DNA from 3 places in the Ensifer sp. M14 genome. Region 1 is predicted to be linked to each of the others. Evidence: riboswitches for the same ligand, from Rfam matches in the RefSeq annotation. Region 1 holds a riboswitch; each other region holds the start of a gene.
The links. A riboswitch is a leader RNA that binds a small molecule or an ion and turns the genes downstream of it on or off. The one in region 1 is predicted to bind thiamine pyrophosphate.

Region 1 (3,271 bases):
ACCCAGACGCGGCCGGGAAAACACGCCCGACGCGCCAGTGCGCGGGCGATCGGGATGGCGAGCAGAACCGAGAGCAGCGTCGAAAGGCTCGCCTGAAGCAATGTGAAGCGGGTTACCCGCCAAATATAAGCGTCGAACAGTACGCCATTGCCGAAGTCGCCGCTCTGGAACAGAAGCGCTGCAATCGCCAGGCAGACAAACAGCAGGATGCCGCCGAGGCTCAGGGCCCCGGCGGTGATGGTGATCCTGTTTTCGGCTGGCGCGAACAAGCGCGCTTCAGTTCTTGCTCATGGCGGCGAGCCACTCGTCGATCCAGGCCTTGCGGTTGGCCGCGACCTCTTCCGATGGCAGCAGGAAGGTTTTTGCCGGATTGACCAGCTTGCCGAAAGCGTCCGGCAGCGGCTCCTTGGTGGCGGCGACCGGCATCATCCAGTTGGTGGTCGGGATGATCGACTGGAACTCCGGACCGGTCATGAAGCCGAGAAACTGCTTGGCAAGTTCCGGCTCCTGGGCGTTCTTGGTCATGCCGGCGACTTCGATCTGGATGTAGTGACCTTCCGAGAATTCGGCCGCCTGGTAGCGGTCGGTGTTCTCAGCCACCATGTGGTAGGCGGGAGACGTGGTGTAGGAGAGCACCATCGGCGCTTCGCCCTTGGTGAAGAGGCCATAGGCTTCCGACCAACCCGGTGTCACGGTCAGCACACGGTCCTTGAGCTTGGCCCAGGCGGCACCGGCTTCGTCGCCATAGACGGTCTTGACCCACAGAAGCAGGCCGAGACCCGGCGTCGATGTGCGCGGATCCTCGATGACGATCTTCTGCGACGGGTCGCCTTCGACCAGGTCCTTGAGGCTCTTCGGCGGCGTCTTCAGGGCCTGGGTGTCGTAGACCACGGCGAAATGGCCGTAATCATAGGGAAGGAAGGTGTCGTCTGAGAAATCGCCGGGCACCTTGACGCCTTCGGCCTCGATGCCGTGCGGCGCGAAGAAACCGGTGGCCTTGGCCTCGGCAACCAGGTTGGTATCGAGGCCGAGCACGATGTCGGCCTTGGAGGCGGCACCCTCGAGCTTCAGACGGGTCAACAGCTCGACACCATCGGCGACGCCGACATAGGTGACCTTGCATTCGCAGGTCTTTTCAAAGGCTTCGGCGATCTTGGCGCCCGGGCCCCATTCGGTGATGAAGCTTTCATAGGTGTAGACGGTCAGCGTCTTTTCGGCGGCTACGGCATTGGCCGCGAAGACGAGGCTTGCCGTTGCGGCAAGCGCTAGCCGGCTAAGGAACTTCAGTTGCGATGATTTGGACATGGCAGGCACCTCTCCCTAAAAATAATGTTGCATGGGAAAAGGGCGTATCGATCCGATCGCGTCTAATCCCTCCGCCGGTATGAGCCGGATCAGGTTCCGCGGGTTGGCGTTAAACGCCTCTCAGCCTTCGGCCGCATGCGGTCGGAAGGCACCCCGTTAGAGCGGGTAGAGATTTACCGCCGTGACGGTTTGATGGCAAGCGAAGTTTGAACGCCGGTATCCAGCAGCCCGACGCCCGCCAATGCTGCGAAGCCTGATGACATCAACGCAAAATCGCCAGATAGCGGCCCTGTTCGGTTTTCTTGCTTTTCCTTGGCCGTGCCTTTGCGCTATGGGCTTTGCCATGGCCCGATCCACCTTCACCATTCTGCTCGGCGGTGCACTCACCCCCACCGATCGCCTTGCGCGCCAGCTTGTAGGCAGCCGCTTCGTTGCGGCCGATGGCGGCATGCGGCATGCGCGGACCCTGGCGGTGACGCCCGATGTCTGGGTCGGCGATTTCGATTCGACCGAAGAGGCGCTGCTTGCCGAGTTTGCCGGCGTTCCGCGCGAGCCCTACCCCGCCGCCAAGGCGGCGACCGATGGCGAGATCGCCGTGGAAGCGGCGCTTTCGCGCGGTGCCGAAGCTTTGATCTTTGCCGGTGCGCTCGGAGGATCCCGCAGCGATCATGCCTTCCTGCACCTGCTTCAGGCGGCTGCGCTGTCCGAGCGCGGCTTGCCGGTGTTCATGACGTCGGGCGAGGAAGAGGCCTATCCGCTGCTTGCAGGCGAGATCGACATCGATCTGCCGAAGGGCAGCCTGTTCTCCATCCTCGGACTGACCGATCTCTTCGGGCTTACGATCGTCAATGCGCGTTATCCGCTCACCGATTTCACGCTGCCGTTCGGGTCTTCCCGCACCGTTTCCAATGTTGCGGAGGGTCCCCTTCGCATTTCCCTCGACACCGGCCGGGCGATTGTTCTCGCTCGCCCCTATGACCTTTCCGGAGCCTGAGCCTTGGCGCCTCCCATTCTGAAACTCGACGATATCTTCCTCACCTTCGGGGGCACGCCGCTTCTGGCCGGCGCCAACCTGCAGGTGGAGCCGGGGGACCGCATCTGCCTTGTCGGGCGCAACGGTTCGGGCAAGTCGACGCTGATGAAGATCGCCGCCGGCCTTGCCGAGGCACAATCGGGCGAAGTCTTCCGCCATCCGTCCTCGACGGTCCGCTACCTGCCCCAGGCGCCGGATTTCGAAGGCTACGACACGGTGCAGGCCTATGCGGAATCGGGCCTTGGTCCGAGCGACGATCCTTACCGCGTCGCCTATCTGCTGCAGCATCTGGGCCTGACCGGCGAAGAGGACCCCGCGCGGCTTTCCGGCGGCGAGGCCCGCCGTGCGGCGCTCGCGCGGGTGATGGCGCCCGAGCCGGATATCCTCCTGCTCGACGAGCCGACCAACCATCTCGACCTGCCGACGATCGAATGGCTCGAAGACGAGTTGACGCGCAGCCGGTCTGCCCTGGTGCTGATCTCGCACGACCGGCGGTTCCTGGAAAAGGTTTCGACCGCGACCGTCTGGCTCGACCGCGGCCAGTCGCGCCGGCTTGATCGTGGCTTCGGCCATTTCGAGGCCTGGCGCGACGAGGTGCTGGAGGCCGAAGAGCTGGAACAGCACAAACTCGGCAAGGCGATCGAGCGCGAGGAGCATTGGCTGCGCTACGGTGTCACCGCAAGGCGCAAGCGCAACATGCGCCGTCTCGGCGAATTGCAGGACATGCGTTCGCGCCATCGCGGCCACAAAGGCCCGCAGGGCTCCGTCCAGGCGAGCGCGTCCGACGCCAAGGAATCCGGCAAGCTGGTCATCGAGGCGGAAAAGATCACGAAGATCTACGGCGAGCGGACGATCGTCGCGCCGTTTTCGATCCGCGTGCATCGCGGCGACCGGATCGGCCTCGTCGGCCCGAATGGTGCCGGCAAGACCACG
Region 2 (3,271 bases), on a different contig from region 1:
GACGGCCCACAAGGCGGTCACGGAGGACCTGACGGATTTCTGCAAACAGTTTGCCGGACGAAAAGATCTCGGCCCAAACGCCTGTGCTGCCGGCGGTGCGCTCTTGCAGTCGACGGCGACGTTGCTCGCCTATCGAACCGGCGATGGCGGACCGACACCTGAGACCTGGGCCGATATGTGGGATAGCAAGACCTTTTCCGGCGAGCGGGCATTTCCCAATTTCGACGACCCCTGGCGTGTGATGGCAGCGGCGCTGCTTGCCGATGGCGTCAGCCGAGAAGAGCTGTTTCCGCTCGACGTGGAACGGGCGCTGAAAAAACTCGACGAAATCCGGCCCGCGGTTTCAGTCTGGTGGAAAACCGGCGATCAGAGTGTGCAAGGCTTTCGCAATGGCGACTATTCGATTGGGCAGATTTGGCTGACGCGCGCCAAGGCGATGCAGAACGAAGGTTTGCCGATTGGATGGTCCTATAAGGCATCGTTTCTGGTCGGCGACCGCATTGCGCTCGTCAAAGGAGCAAAGAATCGTGACAACGCGCTAAAACTGATGGCGTTCTGGCTGAATTCGCCGGAGGCGCAGGCAATGGCTTGCGAAGTGCTTTCGTGCACGCCGCCAAGCACCGACGCAATCGCCTTGATGTCGGAGGACGTGCGCAAGACGATGCCGCATGCGAACGAGGTTCGGGACTTTATGGTTGTCCCCGACGCTGAATGGATCAACGCCAATGCGGCGCAATTGCTGCAACGCTGGAACGAGTGGCTTCGCTAGCCCATAACGATGAAAAAGCCGCAAGCATGAAACCGACAGCTCGGATCCTCCCGGGAAAGATCTGGGCTGTCGCGCAATCTGGCGGCGCGCCGGAGAGCTGATAAAGGCACGCGCAAGCCGGAATACCTCCCCGTCTCATCCCATATGGCTCCTTGCGGCGGCTGCTACCCCGGTCTCGCGACACTCCAAAAGACGCGCGATGCGGCCACAGGACACGTCACCTGCACAGCCGTGACGCCTTGATTATCGCGCCTGCGCGTCTCCATGCCAGAAATGCTCGACCTGACACGGCGAGTTTGGGTATCAGACTGATTTGTCTGCGACGACCCTGTGAACATTGTCGTCGCAGGTCGAAACGCCCAGACCAGCAGGATGCTCATCGAGACGAACAACAAAGAGTCGTCCTTTGCGCATGATGCAGCCATCCAGCGGAACAAAACCGGCGCGGGATAAGTTGGCCTTCCAAATGAGGAGACCAACATGAGCACGATACCGACTGAACCTATCCCGACGCCGCCCGCTCCCGACCTGCCCCCAGGTCTGCCGCCGGACATGCCGCAGCCTCCTATCGAGGAACCAGAGCCCGACGTCCTTCCCGACGAGATTCCCAACCCAAACCCGGATGAAAATGACGAGCCGCCGAAGCACCTGAAATAGCTTCGCCATGCAGGCGCCCTCCTTGCAGATCATGATGACGGCGTCAGGCATGACGATGCGTTCCTTGCGCTGACCGCTACAAAATCTGGCGACCTACGTTGTCAACATGACCACCAAAACGACACTTGACAAAGCAGGGCATTGGCCTTTGAACTCGGTTCATTCACCAGGGGGGTCCTGACAAGGGGCTGAGATATTGCTGGGCGGATCGGCTTTTTCGACCGCAGCGCAATGACCCGTTGAACCTGATCCAGTTCATGCTGGCGTAGGGACGGTGGGAACGACGGCGCTGCGACAGCTCCTTTGCGATCGCTTGGACGTGTCTCTATCTTTCCAGCTCCAGGATCTGGGTCTCCAAACGTTAAAGTTGGAGCCAGCGAATGGTTTTTTCATATGCCGCACACGAACCGTATCGCAGATATAGACGGCAACACCGACGTCCGTTAGCGCAGCGGCGAATGGGCAAATGACCCTACCGCGACACCCAAGTATCGGATCGAGCGGAAGGCGAATGCAACCGGTGGTCATTAAGGGAGCGGGAGTCGTCGGTCTCGTCACGGCCTACGAACTGGCGCGGCGCGGCATTGAGGTCGACATTGTCGAGCGGGCCGAACGCATTGGCGCCGGTGCATCCTGGTTTGCCGGTGGCATGTTGGCACCCTGGTGTGAGCGCGAAGGTGCCGACGAAAAAGTCGAACGCCTCGGTGCGACAGCCATTGAGTGGTGGCAGGCGGCGATGCCCGACAAAGTCACGCAGGAGGGCACACTTGTCGTCGCCGCCCCACGTGACACTCGCGAGCTCGATCGGTTTTCGACACGAACCACCGGGTACAGATGGCTTGATGCCGACCAGATAGCCGCACTGGAACCGGATCTGGCCGGCCGCTTCTCGCGTGCACTCTTCTTCCCGAAGGAAGCGCATCTCGATCCAAGAGAGGCGCTGTCATCACTCCATGACACTTTAGTGGCCATGGGCGCGCGTTTTCACTTCGGCCAGACGCGCGATGCCACCGTCGACCACCGTGTCTCTTGGTCTATCGATTGCACCGGGCGTGCCAGGCTCCCGGATGACGCGGCTCTGCGGGGCGTGCGGGGCGAGATGCTCTATCTGCGCACCGGCGACATTCAACTGTCACGTCCAGTGCGCTTCCTGCATCCACGACACCCCATCTATGTCGTTCCACGGCGTGAGCGCGTCTTCATGGTCGGGGCAACAATGATTGAGAGCGAATTGTCCGGTCCTATCGCGGCACGGTCACTGATGGAGCTCTTGAACGCCGCCTACGCCCTGCACCCGGCCTTCGGCGAGGCGCAGATTACTGAAACTGGAACTGGTATTCGCCCCGCCTACCCCGACAATCTGCCGAGGATCACGCGAACCGGCTCAATCTATTCCCTGAACGGCATGTATCGACACGGTTTCCTGCTCTCGCCGGCCCTAGCGCATGACGTTGCGGAACTTCTGCTCAACCCGGACCACAGATCGGAGTTCTATGATGAACCTTAACGTCAATGGCGAGGAGCAGGAGATCGCCTGCTCGACGCTCGCCGAACTGATGGCAGCACTCGACTATGAAGGAAGCTGGCTGGCGACCGCTGTCAACGGCGAACTCGTTCACGCGGCCGACCGCGATGGATGGCGCTTACGCGATCATGATCGCATCGAAATTCTCTCGCCGATGAAAGGTGGCTGAACATGCTGCAAGTCTACGACACGGAAATCACCTCTCGACTGCTCCTGGGCACAGCAGGCTATCCATCTCCAGCCGTGCTTTCGGCCGCCGTGCGAGCTTCAGGGACACAAATCATCACGGTCTCGTTGAGGAGAGAAACAGCCGGCGGCAA
Region 3 (3,271 bases), on a different contig from region 1:
CGCGGATGTCGTGCGAGATCCGCATGGAGCAGAATTTCGGCCCACACATGGAGCAGAAATGCGCGACCTTGTGCGCCTCCTTCGGTAGGGTCTCGTCGTGGAAGGAGCGTGCCGTTTCAGGGTCGAGCGACAGATTGAACTGGTCCTCCCAGCGGAACTCGAAACGGGCGCGCGAGAGGGCGTCGTCACGGGTGCGGGCGGCCGGGTGCCCTTTGGCGAGGTCTGCGGCGTGAGCGGCGATCTTGTAGGTGATCACCCCGGTCTTCACGTCATTGCGGTCGGGCAGACCCAGATGTTCCTTCGGCGTCACGTAGCAGAGCATGGCGGTGCCGAACCAGCCGATCATCGCCGCACCGATCCCTGAGGTGATGTGGTCGTAGCCGGGCGCGATGTCGGTCGTCAGCGGTCCGAGCGTGTAGAACGGCGCCTCGCCGCAGACCGCGAGCTGCTTGTCCATGTTTTCCTTGATCTTGTGCATCGGCACGTGGCCGGGTCCCTCGATCATCACCTGGCAGTCTTTGGCCCAGGCGATCTTCGTCAGCTCGCCCAGCGTTTCCAGCTCGGCAAATTGTGCCGCGTCGTTGGCGTCCGCAATCGAGCCGGGGCGCAGGCCGTCACCGAGCGAGAATGAGACGTCATAGGCGCGGCAGATGTCGCAGATCTCTTCGAAGTGCTCGTAGAGAAAGCTCTCCTTGTGGTGGTGCAGGCACCATTTGGCCATGATCGAACCGCCGCGCGAGACAATGCCGGTGACGCGGTCGACGGTGAGCGGAATATAATGAAGCCTGACACCGGCATGGATGGTGAAGTAGTCGACGCCCTGTTCCGCCTGCTCGATCAGCGTGTCGCGATAGACCTCCCATGTGAGATCCTCGGCGATGCCGTTGACCTTTTCCAATGCCTGGTAGAGCGGCACGGTGCCGATCGGCACGGGCGAGTTGCGGATGATCCATTCGCGGATGTTGTGGATGTTGCGCCCGGTCGAAAGGTCCATGACCGTATCGGCGCCCCAGCGCGTTGCCCAGACCATCTTCTCCACTTCCTCGGCCATTGAGGATGTGACGGCCGAATTGCCGATATTGGCGTTGATCTTCACCAGGAAGTTCCGGCCGATGATCATCGGTTCCGATTCCGGGTGGTTGATGTTGGCCGGCAGCACGGCGCGGCCGCTGGCAATCTCCTGACGGACGAACTCGGCCGTGACGTGATCGGGGATATGGGCGCCGAAGCTTTCGCCGTCGCGCGATGTGGGGCGTGCGGCGTCGCGACCGATATTTTCGCGGATGGCGACGAACTCCATCTCCGGCGTGATGATGCCGGCACGTGCATAGGCAAGCTGTGTCACCGCGCGCCGGCCGGTTGCGCGCAGCGGCGGGTGACGGAAGGGAAAGGTCGGCGTCAGCCGCTCGCCGGTCGCAAAGCCGTTATCCTCCGGTCGAACGCTGCGTCCGTCGTAGGCTTCGACATCGCCGCGCGCAATGATCCAGTTGCGGCGCGGTCGTGGCAGGCCGTCCTCGATGCGGATGTTTGCGTCTTCGACGGTGTAGGGGCCGGAGGCATCATAGACCGTGACCGGCGGCTCGCCCGACGTCGGGTGCAGGGCAATCTCGCGCATCGGCACGCGGATCTCGGGATGGATCGTCCCTGACTTATAGACCTTTTTCGAGGCGGGAAGAGGGCCTTTGGTGACGGAGAGGTCTGCGGGGTTGGTGGCAATATTCATGATGAGGCTCCAAGTTTGCGGTTGGAGACCCAGTTCTGAAGCCGGAAGGAAAAGACACGTCCGCCCGAAATTCCGCGGGAATGGCGGAATCGTGGCGTCGATGTCTGCACCGTCCCTACGCCAGTATGAACTGGATCAGGTTCAACGGGTCACTGCGCCTCGGTCGGCAAAGCCGGTCCGACCAGCAGAATCTCAGCCCCTTGACGGGACCCCCCTGGTGAATGTCGTGAGATAGCCATCGATCCGGATGCGCCGTCAAGCGCTAATCCGAAGGTTGTGGCCTTCGCCTGTTGATCGTGCGGCAGGCTGTGTCCGGTTTGGATGCTCTCTTGGCGCGTTTTCTGGCAAAATGCCGCTTCGCGCTCTTAGGAAATGTTTTAGCGAACAGGCTTTTCGGATGCCGGGCGCTCGGCATAGTCCGCCCGGTTGATGCCGTGCCGCTGCAGCTTGTCGTAGAAGGTCTTGCGCGGAATGCCGAGCGCCTCGATCGTCGCCTTGACGTCGCCGCGCTGCGCCCGCAGCACCTCTTTCAGGATTTCCGCCTCATAGCGCTCGAGTCGTTCGGGCAGGGCGCTGCCGGGTAAGGACGCGCTGGCGGTCGCTTGTCCGAGCGCACCTTCGACGCCAAGGGCGACGCGTTCGGCGAAATGCGAGAGCTCGCGCACATTGCCCGGCCAGGAATGGGACATCAGGTGGTGGCGCACGGCTGGCGAGATATCCGCCACGTCGCGCTTGAAGCGTTCCGCCGCCCGCGTCAGGAAATGCGAAAAGAGAAGCGGGATATCGTCCCGGCGCTCGCGCAATGGCGGGATCGAAAGCGTGACGACATTCAGCCGGAAATAGAGATCCTCGCGGAAATCGCCCCGTTGGGCTGGATCGCCGAGATCGATCTTGGCCGCGGCGATCACGCGGATATCAACGGGGCGGACGAGATTGGTGCCGAGCGGGGTGATTTCGCGGGCTTCGAGCACGCGCAGCATCTTCACCTGCGTCGCCGGTGGCATGGCTTCGATTTCGTCGAGGAAAAGCGTGCCGCCGCTCGCATGCTCGATACGGCCGATGCGTTTCTTAAGCGCGCCGGTAAAAGCACCTTGTTCGTGGCCGAAGAGTTCGCTTTCGATCACCGTTTCCGGCAGCGCGCCGCAGTTGAGCGCCACGAAATTCCCGTCGCGGCGCCGGCTCCATTTGTGCAGCAGTGTCGCGACCACTTCCTTGCCGCTGCCGGTCTCGCCGGCAACAAGCACGTCGACGTCGGTGTCGGCGATATGTCGCAACGTCTGGCGCAAGCGTTCCATGACAGGGGTCTGGCCAATCAGCGGCAGGCTTTCGCCTGCTGTTTCGGCAGCGCGTTTCAGTGCACGGTTCTCCATCACCAGTCGGCGTTTTTCCAAGGCGCGACGCGCGCTCTGCACCAGGCGTTCGGCGGCAAAGGGTTTGGGGATGAAATCGTAGACGCCGTCCTGCAGGGCCTGGACGGCCATGGGGATGTCGCCGTGGCCGGTGACCAAAATGACGGGAAGGTCGGGATCGAAGCCGGCGATGCGGCGA

Region 2: linked by a shared signal. The riboswitch ahead of thiO (glycine oxidase ThiO) and the one ahead of thiB (thiamine ABC transporter substrate binding subunit) in region 1 are both predicted to bind thiamine pyrophosphate.
Region 3: linked by a shared signal. The riboswitch ahead of thiC (phosphomethylpyrimidine synthase ThiC) and the one ahead of thiB (thiamine ABC transporter substrate binding subunit) in region 1 are both predicted to bind thiamine pyrophosphate.

The regions. Positions count from the first base shown of each region.
Region 1 covers NZ_QJNR01000004.1:753,356-756,626, forward strand. Annotated here, with positions in the region: gene thiP (thiamine/thiamine pyrophosphate ABC transporter permease ThiP) at 1-245, opposite strand, end outside; gene thiB (thiamine ABC transporter substrate binding subunit) at 277-1,305, opposite strand; TPP riboswitch at 1,355-1,471, opposite strand; gene BLJAPNOD_RS03670 (thiamine diphosphokinase) at 1,649-2,299, shown strand; gene BLJAPNOD_RS03675 (ABC-F family ATP-binding cassette domain-containing protein) at 2,303-3,271, shown strand, end outside.
Region 2 covers NZ_QJNR01000018.1:481,630-484,900, forward strand. Annotated here, with positions in the region: gene BLJAPNOD_RS34770 (ABC transporter substrate-binding protein) at 1-769, shown strand, start outside; gene BLJAPNOD_RS35785 (hypothetical protein) at 1,250-1,426, shown strand; TPP riboswitch at 1,585-1,716, shown strand; gene thiO (glycine oxidase ThiO) at 1,938-2,933, shown strand; gene thiS (sulfur carrier protein ThiS) at 2,923-3,120, shown strand; gene BLJAPNOD_RS34785 (thiazole synthase) at 3,123-3,271, shown strand, end outside.
Region 3 covers NZ_QJNR01000014.1:321,143-324,413, forward strand. Annotated here, with positions in the region: gene thiC (phosphomethylpyrimidine synthase ThiC) at 1-1,723, opposite strand, end outside; TPP riboswitch at 1,818-1,949, opposite strand; gene BLJAPNOD_RS30085 (sigma-54 dependent transcriptional regulator) at 2,101-3,271, opposite strand, start outside.